Regions from separate parts of the Microbacterium sp. LWH10-1.2 genome, predicted to be linked through region 1. Evidence: predicted binding sites of a transcription regulator. Region 1 holds the regulator's gene; each other region holds the start of a gene.
The links. Region 1 encodes LexA, which represses DNA repair genes until DNA is damaged. Its sites were predicted from a motif close to TCGAACANNTGTTCGA; they were not measured.

Region 1 (5,968 bases):
CGCCGGAGTCTCCGCCTCCACGTCGACCTCTCTGCTGCACGTGCCGCACGACGTGTCCGACGAGACGAAGCTCGATGCGCGTCTGGTCTCGTGGCTCGCCTTCGCCGACCAGAAGGTCGAGCAGGTCGTGGCCCTGGCCCGGGGCCTCGCCGAGGGGCGTGCGGCCGTCGCCGCCGATCTCGACGCGGCATCCGCTGCCCTGCAGGACCGTCTCTCGGCTCCGGGCGTCCGCGACGGTGCCGTTCGTGCCCGTGCACTCACCGAGGCGGACTTCTCGCGCGTGTCCTATGAGGAGCGCGAGTCCGCGCAGGAGTCCCTCGGCCTTCCGGCGCTGCCGCTCACGACGATCGGGTCCTTCCCGCAGACCGGCGACATCCGTCGCGCCCGGGCGCGATTCACCAGGGGCGAGATCCCCGCCGAGGACTACGAGGAGTTCCTGCGCCGCGAGGTCGCCAGCGTCGTCTCGCTGCAGGAGGACCTGGGCCTCGACGTGCTCGTGCACGGTGAGCCGGAGCGCAACGACATGGTGCAGTACTTCGCCGAGAACCTCGACGGCTTCGACGTCACCGAGAACGGCTGGGTGCAGTCGTACGGCTCCCGCGCGACCCGCCCCTCCCTCCTGTGGGGCGACGTCTCCCGTCCCGCTCCGATCACGGTGGACTGGTCGACGTACGCGCAGTCGCTCACGACCAAGCACATGAAGGGGATGCTGACGGGACCCGTCACGATCCTCGCCTGGTCCTTCGTCAGAGACGACCAGCCGCTCGGCGAGACCGCGAACCAGGTGGCGCTCGCCCTGCGCGACGAGATCGCCGACCTCGAGGCCGCTGGCATCGCGATCATCCAGGTCGACGAGCCCGCGCTGCGCGAGCTGCTGCCTCTGAAGAAGGCGGATCAGTCCGCGTACCTGCAGTGGTCCGTGGACTCGTTCCGTCTCGCGACGGGTGGCGCGGCGGCGGGCACCCAGGTGCACACCCACCTCTGCTACTCGGAGTTCGGCGTCGTGATCGACGCGATCCGCGCCCTCGACGCCGACGTGACCTCGATCGAGGCGGCCCGCAGCCGCATGGAGGTCGTGGCGGACATCGCTGAGGTCGGCTTCGATCACGGCATCGGCCCCGGTGTCTACGACATCCACTCGCCGCGCGTCCCCTCAACGGAGGAGGTCGAGTCGCTGCTGCGCCGCGCGGTGGACGAGATCCCGACGCGCCAGCTGTGGGTCAACCCCGACTGCGGTCTGAAGACGCGTGGATACGACGAGACCGTGGCGTCGCTGCGCAACATCGTCGAGGCCACGCGTCGGGTGCGCGAGGACGTGGTCGTCGCGGTCTGACGCTCGCTCGAAGAGAGAAGCGAACCGCCCTTCCCGGAGTTCGGGAAGGGCGGTTCGCTGTCGTCAGCCGTCGTCAGACCGCGCGCAGCACCGCGACGATCTTGCCGAGGATCACGGCCTCGTCGCCCAGGATGGGCTCGAAGGCGGAGTTGCGGGGGAGGAGCCAGGTGTGCCCGTCGCGGCGGCGGAGCACCTTGACCGTGGCCTCGCCGTCGAGCATGGCCGCGACGATCTCGCCGTTCTCCGCGCTGTGCTGCGAGCGGACCACGACCCAGTCGCCGTCGCAGATCGCGGCGTCGATCATCGACTCGCCCGACACCTTGAGCATGAACAGGTCGCCCTTGCCGACGAGCTGCCGGGGGAGCGGGAAGATCTCCTCGACCTGCTGATCCGCGGTGATCGGCACTCCGGCGGCGATGCGGCCCACCAGCGGCACGAGAGCGGCGTCTCCGACCGGGGTGGCGACGTCGGCGGGGTTCTCGCCGCTCGCGCCGGGGAGGTCGATGAGCACCTCCATGGCCCTGGTCTTGCCGGGGTCGCGGCGCAGATAGCCGCTGAGCTCCAGCTGTCCGAGCTGATGCGTGACGCTGGACAGCGACTTGAGACCGACGGCGTCGCCGATCTCGCGCATGCTCGGCGGATAGCCGTGCCGGCTGATCGAGTTCTGGATGACCTCGAGGATCGCCATCTGCTTGGGGCTGAGGCTCTTGCGGCGACGGGTGCGCGGCGCCTCGGTGTCGGGGGCGGAGTTCTCGCTCATCGTGCTCCTTTGTACGCGATTCCGGCGTCGCAGTTCGAATGTCGGAGGTCCGTGGTGGGGTATCCGTATCGAAACCGTATCCGAGAAACGGCCCGATCTGGAAGATCTGTTCGAGCGTGTCGGCAGATTCTCGAATCAGGTTTCGAAGAACGCTTGACAGATGTTCGAACTCGAAGATATCTTCGGTACGTAGCTTCGCATTCCTGACTCCCGGCCGAGTCCTGGATGCGAACGCTACGCCAACTTTCTCCGGCGGGGATGATCCGTCGGAGGGCAGAAAGGGAGCACGACATGAGCACCATCACCTTCGGAACCGCAGCAGTCCTTCCGGCACGTCCGGCCGCACGCCTGCGTCTGACGGTCCGCGGTCGCCGCGTGCTCCTCGGGCTCGCCTCGATCCCTCTCGCGGCGGGCATCGCCTTCGCCGCGCTCAGCGGTGGAAGCGCTGCGGCGTCCGGCGCTCACGTCGCGGCGGCGTCTTTCGAGACCGTCACGGTGATGCCGGGGGATACCCTCTGGTCGATCGCCACCACGGTCGCTCCCGACGCCGACCCTCGCGAGGTGATCGGCGAGATCAGTCGGCTCAACATGCTCACGGGCGGCGCACTGCAGATCGGCGACGAGCTCGCCATCCCCGCGCAGTACTCCGAGTGATCTCGGAGCGCGCGTCCTGCAAGCCCCTCGTGGGAGCGGTGCATGCGCAATGCGGCGTCACCCGGTGCATCATCGGCCTTCGCGCGTCCTAGCATGGGAAGGGTGACCGCATCACTCGCTGACCTCCCGCTTCGCGACGACCTCCGCGGATTGACTCCCTACGGAGCTCCGCAGGCCCCGCTTCCCATCGCGCTCAACGTCAACGAGAACACGCATCCCATTCCGGATGCCGTCGCCAGCGACATCCTCGACGACATCGCCGTGGCGCTGCGTGACATGAACCGCTACCCGGATCGAGAGTTCACGACTCTGCGCGAGGGCTTCGCCGAGTATCTCGGACACGGCCTCACTGCCGAGCAGATCTGGGCGGGCAACGGCTCGAACGAGGTGCTGCAGCACATCCTTCAGGCCTTCGGCGGTCCCGGACGCACGGCGTTCGGCTTCGCGCCCACGTACTCCATGTACCCGCTGATCGCTCAGGGCACCGGCGCGCGCTGGGTGGCGGGCGTCCGCGAGCCCGACTACACGATCACCGCGGAAGACGCTGCTGCTCAGGTGCGCGCTGTCGACCCCGACGTGATCCTGCTGTGCTCCCCGAACAACCCGACGGGCACGCCCCTCGGGCTCGATGTCGTCGAGGCCGTCTACGCGGCGGCCAGAGGCATCGTGATCGTCGACGAGGCGTATCAGGAGTTCGCACCGCGGGAGGCGGCATCCGCGCTCTCTCTCCTCGAAGGGCGTCCGCGTCTGGCGGTGTCGCGCACGATGAGCAAGGCGTTCGCCTTCGCGGGAGCGCGGGTGGGCTACCTGGCCGCCGATCCCGCGTTCATCGACGCGCTGCGCCTCGTGCGCCTGCCCTATCACCTGAGTGCCCTCACCCAGGCGGCGGCGATCGCCGCGCTGCGCAACGCCGACGTCATGCTCGGCATGGTCGACGAGATCGTCGAGCAGCGCGACCGCATCTCGGCGACCCTGGAAGCCCTCGGGTACACGCCGCACGAGTCCTGGTCGAACTTCGTCCTCTTCGGCGGCGTCGTCGACCCGAAGGCCACGTGGCAGCAGCTGTACGACAGGGGCGTGCTGATCCGCGACGTCGGCATCCCCGGCCACCTCCGCGTCACCGCGGGTACGGAGGCCGAGACCACGGCGTTCCTCGACGCCCTCGCCTCGATAGGATCGGCATCATGAGCACCCCCGCCCCGCGTACAGCCCGCCGCGTGCGCAGCACGTCGGAGTCCACGGTCGAGCTCGAGCTCAACCTCGACGGGACGGGTGTGAGCCGCATCGACACCTCGGTGCCGTTCTTCGACCACATGCTGACCGCGTTCGCGAAGCACTCCCTCACCGACCTCACGGTGCGGGCGTCCGGCGACACGAACATCGATGCGCACCACACCGTCGAGGACGTCTCGATCGTGCTCGGGCAGGCGATCCGCGAGGCGCTGGGCGACAAGTCCGGCATCTCCCGTTACGGCGACGCGCTGGTCCCTCTCGACGAGGCGCTCGCGCAGGCGGTCGTCGACATCTCCGGTCGCCCGTACCTCGTGCACGAGGGTGAGCCCACAGGATTCGAGTACCACCTCATCGGCGGTCACTTCACGGGCGCCCTCGTGCGGCACTCGTTCGAGGCGATCACGTTCAACGCCGGACTCACCGTGCACGTCCGCGTGCTGGGCGGCCGCGATCCTCACCACATCGCCGAGGCGGAGTACAAGGCCTTCGCGCGTGCCTTCCGCCAGGCGAAGGCCCTCGATCCGCTGGTCGACGGCGTCCCGTCCACCAAGGGCGCGCTATGAGCAGCGCGCCCACGGTCGCCGTCTTCGACTACGAGTCCGGCAACGTCCACTCCGCCGTCAAGGCACTCGTCGCCGCGGGAGCGGATGCTGTGCTCACCCGCGACAAGACGCAGGCGCTGGAGGCCGACGGCCTCGTGGTTCCTGGCGTCGGCGCATTCCAGGCCGTCCGCGACGCGCTGTTCGCCCACGGCGGTGACGAGATCATCGATCGTCGGCTCGCCGGCGGGCGCCCGGTGCTGGGCATCTGCGTCGGCATGCAGGTGCTGTTCTCCCACGGCGTCGAGCGCGGACACGACACCGAGGGCCTCGGCGAATGGCCGGGTGCGGTGACGGAGCTCAACGCGCCGGTCCTGCCGCACATGGGCTGGAACACGGTCGAGCCCGGCGCCGACAGCGTGCTGTTCCGCGGCATCGAGCAGGAGCGGTTCTACTTCGTGCACTCGTACGCGGCGCAGTCCTGGGAGCTCGACGTCATCCCTCCGTTCCCGCAGCCCGTGCTCACCTGGACGACGTACGGAGATCCCTTCCTCGCAGCCGTCGAGAACGGCCCGCTCTCGGCCACCCAGTTCCACCCGGAGAAGTCCGGAGACGCGGGCATCCAGCTGCTGCGCAACTGGGTCGGCAGCCTCTGACCTCCTCGATCGGCGTCACGCATTTGAACGAGCGCCGATTGCGAGGGTAACCTCGGTTCTCGTGCCTCTCATCGGCGCACTCCCACCACTCAAGGACGTCATGAACGACTTCGCGCAGTCTCCCTCCCTCACTCTGCTCCCGGCCGTCGATGTCGCGGGCGGCAAGGCCGTCCGCCTCACGCAGGGCGAGGCCGGCAGCGAGACCAGCTACGGCGATCCTCTCGACGCAGCGGGGGAGTGGGTGGCGCAGGGCGCGAAGTGGATCCACCTCGTCGACCTCGACGCCGCTTTCGGACGGGGGAGCAACGCCCCCATCCTGCGCAAGGTGATCAAGCAGTTCAAGAACGTCAACATCGAGCTCTCCGGCGGCATCCGCGACGACGCGACGCTGGAGGCGGCGCTCGAGAGCGGCGCCACGCGCATCAACCTCGGGACCGCGGCGCTGGAGAACCCCGAGTGGGCGGCAGACGTCATCGGCCGGTTCGGCGAGGCGATCGCGGTCGGCCTCGACGTGCGCGGCACGACCCTCGCGGCCCGCGGCTGGACGAAGGACGGCGGCGATCTCTGGGAGGTCCTGGATCGTCTCGAGGATGCCGGCTGCAGCCGCTACGTCGTGACCGACGTGACCAAGGACGGCACGCTCCGCGGACCGAACCTCGAGCTCCTGCGCGAGATGACCTCGCGCACCCCGAAGCCCGTCGTCGCCTCCGGCGGCATCGCGAACCTCGACGACATCGCCGCTCTCCGCGAGCTCGTGCCGCTGGGCGTCGAGGGCGCGATCGTCGGCAAGGCG
Region 2 (5,968 bases), 870 kb from region 1:
CGAGCTGGCCGAGGGTTCCGTAGAGCTTGCCTGCCGCGTTGTCGCGGACCGCGCACGTGTTGATGATCACGACGTCGGCCTCTGCGCCATCGACCGCCCGGACGTAGCCGGCGCTCTCCAGCGAGCCCGAGAGCCGCTCGGAGTCGTGCACATTCATCTGGCACCCGAAGGTGCGCACTTCGTACGAGCGCTGCCGCCCGTCGCTGTCGACTGCTGCCGACGAGGCATCGATGATCGTCGGTTCACTGCGCGGGATAGTCATGATGGGTCAATTCTACGTTCGAGTGGCATCCTCTCACGCTCAGGAAAGCCCCGTTCCCTTGACCGCGTCGGAACGTCGGCCTGGAACCCGTTGAGATCATGCTCGAAGAGCACGCGGTCGAACGCGACTACTCGAAGCGCACGCCCGAAGAAGGCCGCCGACCGCCGAACTGCTCGGCGGTGACCGTCCGAACCACGTTCGACACCACTCCTCCCGGATAGCCTCGACGAGCGAGCTGGCCGGTGAGTCGGCGCTTCGCGGTCTCCGGATCGAGTCGCGCCAGCGACCGCATCTTGGTGCGAGCGAATTCGAGCGCTCGCTCGATGTCGTCGTCGGGGAGCTCGTCGAGCGCCGCATCGATCACATCGCGAGGGAGGCCACGCTGGGCGAGAGCCCGTGAGACGGCGACCCTCCCCTGCTTCTTCCGCTCCACTCCGGAGGAGACGAGCTGGGCGGCGAGGACCGCATCGTCGAGGTAGCCGCGACGGCAGAAGTCGTCGATCACGTCGTCGATCTGCGCCGCGTCGAGTCGGTGCCCCTGCACCTCGAACCCCTTCAGCACCATCTGCGCTTCCGAGATGGAAAGCGATCTCGCACGCAGCTTGCGAACGAGAAGCTCCTCCGCCGACTCTCGGATCTCGGCCGGATCGAGCCCATCGCCGCCTTCCTCCACCGCATCCGGAGACTGCAGGGCACGCAGTCTCGGAGCGGACCGCTCCAGACCGCCCCGTGCCGGATGACGGTCGCTGGGACGGCCTGCGTCGGCGACGCGACTCGTCGCCGTACGATCGCTCGACGCATCCCAGGTCGACCGCCATGCACCGTCACCGGTGCGGTGAGAGAAGACGTCTTCGACGTTCTCCCCCACCGCACCGGGCTCAGGAGCATCCACGGCAGCGGCCTCACCTTCGACCGGAGCACCGAATCTGTCGCTGCTCGCTGCCGCAGGGTCGCCGAACAGCGGGATCACCGGCGCAATCCGCTCAGACTCGTCCATGGGTCACTCCGATCTTTGAGCAGGGCGGCACGCCCCTTCGGGCCGATACCGCAGCACGATCACGCCGGGCGACGCTCGGCGAGCTCGTCGGCCGGGGCCGCCTCGGCCTGCACACCGATGCCGAGCTTCTGCTTGATCTGGGTTTCGATGGCCAGCGCGATGTCGGGGTTCTTGAGGAGGAACGACCGCGCGTTCTCCTTGCCCTGGCCGAGCTGGTCTCCGTCGTAGGTGTACCAGGAACCGGACTTCTTCACGATGCCGTGTTCGACGCCGAAGTCGATCAGGCTGCCCTCGCGGGAGATACCGATGCCGTAGAGGATGTCGAACTCCGCCTGCTTGAACGGCGGAGCCATCTTGTTCTTGACGACCTTGACGCGCGTACGGTTTCCCACGGCGTCCGTGCCGTCCTTCAGCGTCTCGATACGACGGATGTCGAGGCGGACCGACGCATAGAACTTGAGCGCCTTTCCACCGGCGGTGGTCTCCGGAGACCCGAAGAAGACTCCGATCTTCTCACGCAGCTGGTTGATGAAGATCATCGTCGTGTTGGTCTGGTTCAGGCCACCCGTGAGCTTTCGCAGCGCCTGAGACATGAGTCGGGCCTGGAGACCCACGTGCGAGTCACCCATCTCGCCCTCGATCTCCGCACGAGGCACGAGCGCCGCCACGGAGTCGATGACGATGAGGTCGATGGCACCGGAACGGACGAGCATGTCAGCGATCTCGAGCGCCTGCTCACCCGTATCGGGCTGCGACACGAGAAGAGCGTCGATGTCGACACCGAGCTTCGCCGCGTAGTCGGGGTCGAGCGCATGCTCGGCGTCGATGAACGCTGCGATGCCTCCCGCACGCTGCGCGTTGGCGATCGCGTGGAGGGTCAGGGTCGTCTTACCCGAGGACTCAGGGCCATAGATCTCGACGATGCGGCCACGCGGCAGACCACCGACGCCGAGCGCGACGTCGAGAGCAATGGAACCGGTGGGGATGACGGCGACGGGAGCGCGCTCGTCGCTCCCCAGCCGCATGACCGAACCCTTTCCGAACTGGCGGTCGATCTGAGCGAGTGCTGTCTCGAGGGACTTCTCGCGGTCTGCGGGTGATGGCATGATGTGTTCCTTCTGCTCGCGTGTTGCCGTCTGTAGGCTGTCGCGGCTCTCCCTGGCTGGGTGAACTCTCCGACAAGACGTATGGCGCCGTGGCCATGTCTTCACCGTACGGGGGGCCTCCGACATCGAGTCGGAACACCCACGAACTGTGCAGAACACGGTTCCTGAACCACTTGTGCAGAAGACTACGCGGCATCGAACAGATATTCGAGCAGGTCGCGCTCTCGGCGTGTCGGAATGCGGAGCACTCGAACACTTGTCATCGGTTCAACGCTTGCGCGGTTCCAGACGTCCGGCGCCATGTCGACGCGCCAACGGGACGTCGGTCTCATCGCACAGCGCGAGCCAGATGTCGCGCGGAGGAACACCGGCATCCAGCGCTTCGAGCGCGGTACGACCCGCGAGCTGGGACAGGACGAGGTCATTCACCAGGGAAAGGGCTCTGCCCTGGAACTCCGCATCGACCGCACGGAGGAACTCGCTACGGCGCATGGAGATGCGGGAGACCGATCAGCGCAGCGAGAGCTGCGGCTCGATCGACGCGACCAGATCGTCGGGAACGACGTCAGGGAACACCTGTAGACCCTCGAGCACGGAGATGCGATCTCCGACCTCGCGCATGATGATCGAGATGGGAACGTCGAGCGCATCGGCGACCGACGCGAGGATCTCGCTCGAGGCCTCCTTCTGCCCGCGCTCGACCTCACTGAGATAGCCCAGCGCCACAGACGCCTTGCTTGCGACCTGCCGGAGGGTGCGCCCCTTCTGCAGACGGAAGTCCCTCAGCACATCGCCGATTTCCTGCCTGACAAGAATCATCGGAACCTCCTCCCCGTTCGGTCCGCCGGAGTCTCCTCCGACGAGATCGCCAGTCTAATACCACTGGCATGCACAGAATCTACTCTTTCACCCTGTGGTTTGAATGTGAGCACACTCATGTCAACTTTGCCCTGGGGATTTCTATTCCCCGACGAACTCTCGCAGGATCGCAAGAGCAGCGTCGACAGCCTGGGCTCTGATCGCAGCCCTATCGCCCGTGAACACGAACGCGCGGCTCACCTCCGCGATGGGCGTCGCCACGCCGATGTGCACCGTTCCCACCGGCTGTCCGTCCGGCGAGTCCGGCCCGGCGATGCCCGTCGTCGACACTCCGACATCGGCGGAACGTCCTCCGACGGCCACGGCGCTCCTGACACCCCGCGCCATCTGCGCCGCGACCTCCGAGTGCACAGCCCCGTGCGTGTCGAGCAGGTGTGCGTCAACTCCCAGGAGGGTGTGCTTGACCGGCGTCGCGTAGGCGACGACCCCGCCGAGCAGTACGGCGGACGCGCCGGGGACGCCGACCAGCGCCGAGCAGAGAGCGCCGCCGGTGAGGGACTCCGCGACGCCGAGGGTCCACCCGCGCGCGCCGAGCGCGGCCAGGGCGTCGGAGGCTGCGCTCACGACGCTCGCCGGGCTCCGCGGACCTGGGCGACGATGTAGTCGATGCCGCTGGCGACCGTGAGCACGAGGACGATGACCATGAGGACAGCGGTCACGAGCGTCCACGGCTCTCGTCCGATCAGCACGTGCAGCGGAAGCAGCGCCCACGACAGGGCAACTCCCTGCACAGCCGTCTTGATTTTCCCCATCCAGGCCGCGGCGACCACGTGTTCGTTCACGATCATCAGGCGATGGAGGGTGATGCCCCACTCGCGCACGAGAATGATCGCGACCAGCCACCAGTTCACCTCGCCGAGGATCGCGAGTCCGATGAACCCCGCCCCCGTGAGGAGTTTGTCGGCGATCGGGTCCCACAGCTTGCCGAAGTCGCTGACGATGTCGTATCGGCGAGCGAGGTAGCCGTCTACCCAGTCCGTCGAGATCGCGACGATGAACAGCGCTGCAGCGACCCAGCGCAGAACGATGTCGCCATCCCCGTAGGTGCCGCCGAGCAGAAGAAGCACGAAGAAGACGACGGCGAGCGGGATGCGGGCGATCGTGATCGCATTGGGCAGCTGCCGGGGAATGGACATCAGTCGCGCCCCGTCAGGCCCCAGGCGTCTTCATCGCCCTCTGCCTCGACGACCGGCAGTCCTTCGAACTGCGCCTCGATCGGGTCGTAGGAGTGCGCCGGCACCGCAGGCGCCTGCGCGACCGGAGCCGCCGGCGCGGCCGAGGCCGAGGCCGAGGAAGCTGCGGGCGCGTCGACTCCCCTGAGCTTCGCGAGCACCTGCGGAAGCTGCTCTGCAGTGGCCAGCACGTCGCGGGCCTTCGACCCTTCGGACGGGCCGACGATCTCGCGCGACTCGAGAAGATCCATCAGGCGTCCCGCCTTGGCGAAGCCGACGCGGAGCTTGCGCTGGAGCATCGAGGTGGATCCGAACTGAGAGGACACGATGAGCTCCGCAGCGGCGAGCAGCAGTTCGAGATCGTCGCCGATGTCCTCGTCGACGTCCTTCTTCTTCGCCGGATCCATCGCCTCCTGCACGTCGGAGCGGTACTCCGGGCGCGCCTGGCGGGTGACGTGCTTGACGACGGCGTCGATCTCCTTCTCATCGACCCAGGCGCCCTGCAGACGGAACGGCTTCGACGAACCCATCGGCGAGAACAGGGCGTCGCCCTGGCCGATCAGCTTGTCGGCGCCGGGGCTGTCGAGGATGACGCGGCTGTCCGTCACGCTGGTGACGGCGAAGGCGAGCCGCGACGGCACGTTGGCCTTGATCAGACCGGTCACGACGTCGACGCTCGGCCGCTGCGTGGCGAGCACCAGGTGGATGCCGGAGGCGCGGGCGAGCTGCGTGATCCGCACGATCGAGTCCTCGACGTCTCGCGGGGCGACCATCATGAGATCGGCGAGCTCGTCGACGACGACGAGGAGGTACGGGTACGGCTTGAGCACCCGCTCGCTGCCGACGGGCACCTCCACCTCCCCCGCGCGCACGGCCCGGTTGAAGTCGTCGATGTGGCGGAAGCCGAACGACGCGAGGTCGTCGTACCGCATGTCCATCTCCTTCACGACCCACTGCAGCGCCTCGGCTGCCTTCTTGGGGTTCGTGATGATGGGCGTGATGAGATGCGGCACGCCGGCGTAGCTGGTGAGCTCCACGCGCTTCGGGTCGATCAGCACCATGCGCACGTCGGAGGGGCGCGCGCGCATGAGAAGGCTGGTGATCATCGAGTTCACGAAGCTCGACTTACCCGAGCCGGTGGAACCGGCCACGAGGAGGTGGGGCATCTTGGCGAGGTTCGCCGTGACGAAGTTGCCGCCGACGTCCTTTCCGACGCCGATCGTGAGCGGATGGGTGTTCTTCAGCGCCGCCTGCGATCGCAGGACGTCACCGAGCGCCACCGTCTCGCGGTCGGTGTTGGGGATCTCGATGCCGATCGCGCTCTTGCCGGGGATCGGCGAGAGGATGCGCACGTCGTTCGACGCCACGGCGTAGGCGAAGTTGTTGCTCAGCTGGAGGATCTTCTCGACCTTGACGCCGTGGCCGACTTCGACCTCGTACTGCGTGACCGTCGGACCGCGCGAGAAACCGGTGACCTTGGCGTCGACGTTGAACTGCGACAGGACGCTCGTGATCTGCTCGACGATCCGGTCGTTGGCCTCGGAGCGCGCCA
Region 3 (5,968 bases), 140 kb from region 1:
GTCGTACGACAACGGCGTGAAGGTCGTCCCGGCGTTCCTGCTGAAGCCGATCATCGTCACCAAGGCCAACGCCGCTGAGGCGTACGCGAACGTTCCGAGCCTGCTCGAGATCGTGAAGTCGTACCAGTAAGCAGCAGCGCTCCGATTCCTGGGGACGCGCGAGCCGTCCGGACCTTCTGGTCCGGACGGCTCGTCTTCTTGTATGAGGCGATGGTCGGGTCAGCAGCCGACCGCGGCGGGATTCTCGAGGCAGGTGCGTGCGACGAGGGCCGTGTGGGCCTCGAAGATGCGGATCTGCTGGCTGGGGCTGTCGATCGTGAGTTCGCCGATCACGGGGAACCAGCCGCCGCCGAGGTCGACCTGGGCGGAGTAGCGGATGCTGAGGGCGGCCGTGTAGGTGCCGCGTGCGGAGTAGACGTGGCTGGTCGGCGTCGGGGTGAACGGCGCCTGGCCGAGCTCTTCCCAGGTGCGGCCGGGGACGGTGACCGTGGCGGTGGAGCCGTCGCCGTAGGAGTAGTCGTACGCGATGGGCGTGAAGCGAACGCTGATCGGGTTGCCGAACAGCGTCCCGGTCTGCGTGCGGACGGACGCGGCCCCGAGGAGGTTCGTCGGCATGCCCGCGATTCCGGCGTTGCCGGGCTCGACGGCGAAGTCCGCGGCCGGAGGGGCGAACTGCGCGAGGTCGGTCATCGTGATCGAGGGCGCGGGGGTCCCGTCAGGGTTTGCCCGTATCCGTGCGCGGATGCAGCGGCCATCCTCGTCCGTCGTGATGAGACACCCGTCGGCGTCGTAGGACGACGAGGGCGACGAAGGTGAGTCCTTTGAGGTGTGGGAGGAGTCCAGGGTAGGAGCTCCAGGCGGAGTCGAGATAACCCCGGATACGTCGAGCTGTGTGCCGGTATTCGTAACTCCGCAGCCACCTGTTACAAGTGATGAATCTGAACAACCAGCACTTGCAGGTGATGACAAGGGCAGAAGCAGAAGCACTCCCGCGGACATGACTAGCCTCAGCACGGCGTGCCCGGTGTGACTTCGTACTCCGACACAAGTAGTGAAGAACGACTGCCGACGAATGTGACTTGGATGGCATACAGGTCGCTTCTACCGGGAGTCGTAACATCCGCTCCTGCGTCATCGATTGCCCGTGCGCTGGTGACGTCCAGACACGCAGTCGCCTCAATCGATCCAACGCTCGAATGGATGTCACTCGTGGTCCCGTTGAATTTGGTGATTCGTGTCTCCCCGACGATGCGTGTACCTGACTTTTCCATCTCCTCAGATGCCGCAATCTCAGAATCCAGAAGCTCTCCAGTTAGGAACTTGTCTGGCGATGGACCTTCCTCCCCGGCGCGGAACGCATTCAAGGCATCTATGTACGCCCGGTACACCTCCTCGGCTTTCGCAAACGCCTCCTCCTCGCTCGCGAAGGCCGCGGTGGGCGTCGGGGTCGGGGCCGGAGTGGGCGCGCATCCGGCGACTGCTCCCGCGATGAGTGCGAGGGCACCGAGTCCGCTGAGGGAGTGGGCGGCTGTTCTCTGGAGAATCACTCGCACACGGTAACCGGATTCGCGAATGCGTCGCCGGAGTTATCCACAGGCCATGATCGTGCGGGAATGCGCGCGCGTGAGCTCAGGAGATCAGAAGACCGAAAACTCAGAAGGGCGGCCGGGCGCGTGCGAGCAGTGCCGTCCCCGTCGGGGGCGCACCGTCGGCCTCGGCGACGAACACCACCGTGTGCGGTACCGGGGGAGTGTCGGTGTAGGTGCGGCCGGCGGGACTCGTCCATTCGAGCACTCCGCCGGGGTGATGTTCGACATGCCACGGCGAGGCGTGTTTGAGCGTGTGATGCCTGCGGCAGAAGCAGCAGAGGTTGCACTCGGCGGTCGCGCCACCCGTGGACGCCGGATCGTTGTGGTCGATGTCGCACTTCCTGGCGGCGATCCCGCAGGTCGGGAACCGGCACCGCTGATCGCGTGCCCTCAGGTGCCGTCTGAGCTGCTCCGACGGGCGATACCGGTCGACCGCGAGCATCGCACCCGTGATCGGATGGGTGAGCACTCGGTCCCACCCCGTCGCAGAGCCTGCGAGCGCACGAGCGGTGTCGGCGTCGATGGGCACGACACCGTCGAGCAGCGCAGGCGGCGTCGTCGAGGACGCGTCCCCGTCGGCCGAGGTCGCCTCCGCGGCATCCTCCGCCATCAGGGTGAGCACGGGCACGGTGATCTCCACACGCCCGCGGATCTCGCCGAGCAGGCCGTCTGCGCTGTCGTGGGCGACCGGGGTGCCGGAGAGCACGAGGTCGGCGAAGAGATCGGCGCGGATCTCGTCGACGGACCGGGTGTCGGGGTCGAAGGGGATGCCGTCGGCTGCTGCTTCGCGCGCCTCGCGGATGTTCTCGGTGCGGATCCGGTGGGCCATCTCGGACACGCGGCCCTTCATCGCGTGCACCAGCACGGCCGGGGCGTGCACGTGGAGATCGGCCATGCCGTCTTCGCCTTCCGTCGCCCAGACGCGCCTCCGCTCGCGGGCGGCCCGATGCCGGTCGTCGATCGTCTGCTCCTGAAACCTCTCGGCGATGCGCTTCGCGAGTGCCCGCAGCCGATTCGGAGACTCGACCTCGGCGACGGCGAGCACGGCCTCGGCGTACTCCGCCCGCTGGTCGTCGTCGGTCAGCTGGGCGCCGGCGTCGATGATGACGTGCGCGTGCGCGGCCGTGATGCGCCCCGCGCCCTGTGCCTGCCACACCGCGGGGAAGCCGTCGACCAGCCACGACGCCTCGCCGATCTTCCGCTCGACCGTGCGGTCGCTGACCCGGAGCCGCTGCCCGATCTCGGCCGCCACCGCGCGGATCGTCATGTCGCCCCGATCGGGGTGATCGCCCTGCTTCGCGATGTCGACGGCCATCCGACCCGCCAGCGCGAACAGCCCGTCGCGGGCCGCCATCATCGCGTTCACCGTCGCATCGGCGATCTCCAGCGACTCGACCAGATCGGCGAGCATCGCCATCTGGGAGTCGGTCGCGTCGATCAGTGCGGTCATGAGTCCAGTACACCAGGGGCCACCGACATTCGAACAAAGATTCCACAGCTCGCAGACTTCGAAATGTCACAGAAGGATAACGACCGTGATTGACTGACCGGATGCTCCTCCACGCCCTCGACACGGCCGACTCCGCCGACTCGGGCGGTGCGGCGACGCCCCCGCTCCGCACCGCCCTGCTCCTGCACGGAGCGATGGGATCAGCCGAGAGCTGGTGGCGCGTCATCCCGCTCCTCGTCGACCGGGGATACCGTGTGCTCGCCCTCGATCTCCCCGGCCACGGACGCTCTCCCCGTGACCCGCAGCTCACCGTCGACGAGGCCGCAGCCGCCGTCGTCGAGACGATCAGGCGGCTCGCGCCCGAGGGGCCGCTCCACGCCGTCGGGCACTCCTACGGGGCCACCGTGCTGGCAGCGGCCGCCGCGGCTCTCGACCCGAGCCTCACCGTCTACGTCGATGCCGCGCTGTCGATCGAGGGCGGTCATGACCGCGCTGAGCTCGTCGACCGGTACGAGTGCGACCGCCTCGCACGCGTGGATGCCGATGCCCTGCGCCGGAGCCGCCCCTTCTACTCCGAGAGGGATGCCGAGGTCGAGGCTCGTGCCGCCGAGCGGTTCGACCCGGAGACCTTGGCATCCGTCTCCTGCGGAACCGACGGCGAGTGGCCGCCGGCTCCGGGGTCGATCGTCGTCAGGGCCGAGCCGAGCTCGTGGGTGAGCGATGCCGACGTGCGGAGGCTCACGGAGCACGGGGTCGACGTGCGCAGCATCCCCGGCGCTGCGCACACCGTCTGGTACAGCCACTTCGAGGAGTTCACTGCCTCCCTCCCCGAGCTGTTCGGAGGCCCGGCCGTCGGGTGAGGCGAGCGCGACTACCCTTGAAGTGACATGGCACATCTTCTCGGGGCAGAAGCCCTCCAGCTCGAATACCCGACCAGGGTCGTCTTCGACTCCGTGACCCTCGGAATCGAGGAGGGCGACCGCATCGGCATCGTCGGCCGCAACGGCGACGGCAAGTCCAGCCTCCTCGGGATGCTGGCAGGCATCAAGGAACCCAACTCCGGCCGCGTGACGGTCCGCGGCGGCACCACGATCGGCGTGCTCGACCAGGCCGACACCCTCGGCGACGGTCTCACGATCAGCCAGGCCGTCGTCGGCGACACCCCCGAGCACGAATGGGCCGGCGACGCGAAGGTCCGTGACGTCATCGACGGGCTGCTGCGGGATCTGCCGTGGGATGCCGAGATCGGCTCGCTCTCGGGCGGCCAGCGCCGACGGGTCTCGCTCGCGAAGCTGCTCACCGGCGACTGGGACGTCATCGCGCTCGACGAGCCCACCAACCACCTCGACGTCGAGGCGATCACCTGGCTCGCCGGGCACCTGAAGAAGCGGTGGAGCCCGAACTCCGGGGCCCTCATGGTCGTCACCCACGATCGCTGGTTCCTCGACGAGGTCTGCACCGAGACCTGGGAGGTGCACGACCGGATCGTCGAGCCCTTCGAGGGCGGCTACGCGGCGTACATCCTGCAGCGCGTCGAGCGCGACCGGATGGCCGCAGCCACCGAGGCGAAGCGGCAGAACCTCGCGCGCAAGGAGCTCGCCTGGCTGCGCCGCGGCGCCCCGGCACGCACGGCCAAGCCGAAGTTCCGCATCGACGCCGCCAACGAGCTCATCGCCGACGTCCCCGAGATCCGCGACAAGATCTCCCTGCAGTCGCTCGCCGTCTCCCGCCTCGGCAAAGACGTCGTCGACCTTCTCGACGTGGGGGTGTCCTACGGCGACAAGGAGGTGCTGCGCGATGTGGAGTGGCGCATCGCGCCGGGGGAGCGCACCGGCATCCTCGGGGTCAACGGCGCGGGCAAGTCGACGCTGCTCGGCCTGATCTCCGGCACCGTCGAACCCACGGTCGGGCGTGTCAAGCGCGGCACGACCGTCAAGGTGCAGACGCTGACCCAGCGCCTCGACGAGCTCGACCAGCACTGGAACGACCCGGTGCGCGTGGTCATCTCGGGTCTGCGCACCTCGTACACGATGGGCAACGGCTCGAAGGCGCAGGACCTCACTCCCGGGCAGCTGCTGGAGCGCCTCGGGTTCTCGTCCGCCCAGCTCTCGACCCCGGTGAAGGACCTCTCCGGAGGTCAGCAGCGCCGTCTGCAGCTGCTGCTCGTGCTGCTCGATCAGCCCAACGTGCTGATCCTCGACGAGCCCACGAACGACCTCGACACCGACATGCTCGCCGCGATCGAGGACCTCCTCGACTCGTGGTCGGGCACGCTGCTCGTCGTCAGCCACGACCGGTACTTCCTCGAGCGCGTGACCGACCAGCAGTTCGCGATCCTCGGCGGCAGACTCCGACACCTCCCCGGCGGAGTCGACGAGTACCTGCGCCTGCGTCAGCTGCAGGACGCCGAGCCCTCCAAGGCGTCCGCCGGAGCTGCGAAGGCGGCGCCGAAGGGGCTGGACGGAGCGGCGCTGCGCACCGCGCAGAAGGAGGTCTCCGCCCTGGAGCGGCGCATCCAGAAGCTCACGGAGCAGGTGGATGCCGCCAAGCACTCGCTCGCCGACCACGACCAGTCCGACTACGCCGGACTCGGCGAGAAGATGAAGGCGATCGGGGATCGGGAGGCGGAGATCGAGGAGCTCGAACTGCGCTGGTTCGAGCTCACGGAGGAGATCGGCTGACCTGAACCCCCGAACGGGGAATATCCTTCTCTCACCGCTGTTGGGAGGTAGAGATGGAAGGTCTAGAAGTCACCGTCCTGCTCGGACTCACGATCCTCGCAGGAACCCTGCTCGCTCCGCGTATCCGCGTCGCACTGCCCCTCGTCCTCGTCGTCTTCGGGCTGCTGCTCGGCTTCGTGCCGCAGCTGCGCGAGGTGCAGCTGCCGCCGGAGACGGTGCTGCTGCTGTTCCTGCCCGTGATGCTGTTC

Region 2: recA (recombinase RecA) is a predicted target of LexA. The motif match lies at 2,561-2,576, and genes of this name have one in related genera.
Region 3: MRBLWH10_RS03605 (DUF222 domain-containing protein) is a predicted target of LexA. The motif match lies at 3,069-3,084, and genes of this name have one in related genera.

What each region holds. Positions count from the first base shown of each region.
Region 1 covers NZ_CP151638.1:905,934-911,901, forward strand. The annotation lists gene metE (5-methyltetrahydropteroyltriglutamate--homocysteine S-methyltransferase) at 1-1,333, shown strand, start outside; gene lexA (transcriptional repressor LexA) at 1,407-2,093, opposite strand; gene MRBLWH10_RS04280 (LysM peptidoglycan-binding domain-containing protein) at 2,385-2,747, shown strand; gene MRBLWH10_RS04285 (histidinol-phosphate transaminase) at 2,841-3,935, shown strand; gene hisB (imidazoleglycerol-phosphate dehydratase HisB) at 3,932-4,543, shown strand; gene hisH (imidazole glycerol phosphate synthase subunit HisH) at 4,540-5,175, shown strand; gene priA (bifunctional 1-(5-phosphoribosyl)-5-((5-phosphoribosylamino)methylideneamino)imidazole-4-carboxamide isomerase/phosphoribosylanthranilate isomerase PriA) at 5,276-5,968, shown strand, end outside.
Region 2 covers NZ_CP151638.1:1,774,300-1,780,267, forward strand. The annotation lists gene miaB (tRNA (N6-isopentenyl adenosine(37)-C2)-methylthiotransferase MiaB) at 1-262, opposite strand, end outside; gene MRBLWH10_RS08535 (regulatory protein RecX) at 390-1,259, opposite strand; gene recA (recombinase RecA) at 1,319-2,365, opposite strand; gene MRBLWH10_RS08545 (DUF3046 domain-containing protein) at 2,633-2,857, opposite strand; gene MRBLWH10_RS08550 (helix-turn-helix transcriptional regulator) at 2,876-3,184, opposite strand; gene MRBLWH10_RS08555 (CinA family protein) at 3,326-3,808, opposite strand; gene pgsA (CDP-diacylglycerol--glycerol-3-phosphate 3-phosphatidyltransferase) at 3,805-4,380, opposite strand; gene MRBLWH10_RS08565 (DNA translocase FtsK) at 4,380-5,968, opposite strand, start outside.
Region 3 covers NZ_CP151638.1:767,031-772,998, forward strand. The annotation lists gene MRBLWH10_RS03590 (sugar-binding protein) at 1-130, shown strand, start outside; gene MRBLWH10_RS03595 (hypothetical protein) at 220-690, opposite strand; gene MRBLWH10_RS03600 (hypothetical protein) at 1,008-1,547, opposite strand; gene MRBLWH10_RS03605 (DUF222 domain-containing protein) at 1,654-3,039, opposite strand; gene MRBLWH10_RS03610 (alpha/beta hydrolase family protein) at 3,141-3,899, shown strand; gene MRBLWH10_RS03615 (ABC-F family ATP-binding cassette domain-containing protein) at 3,927-5,720, shown strand; gene MRBLWH10_RS03620 (Na+/H+ antiporter) at 5,774-5,968, shown strand, end outside.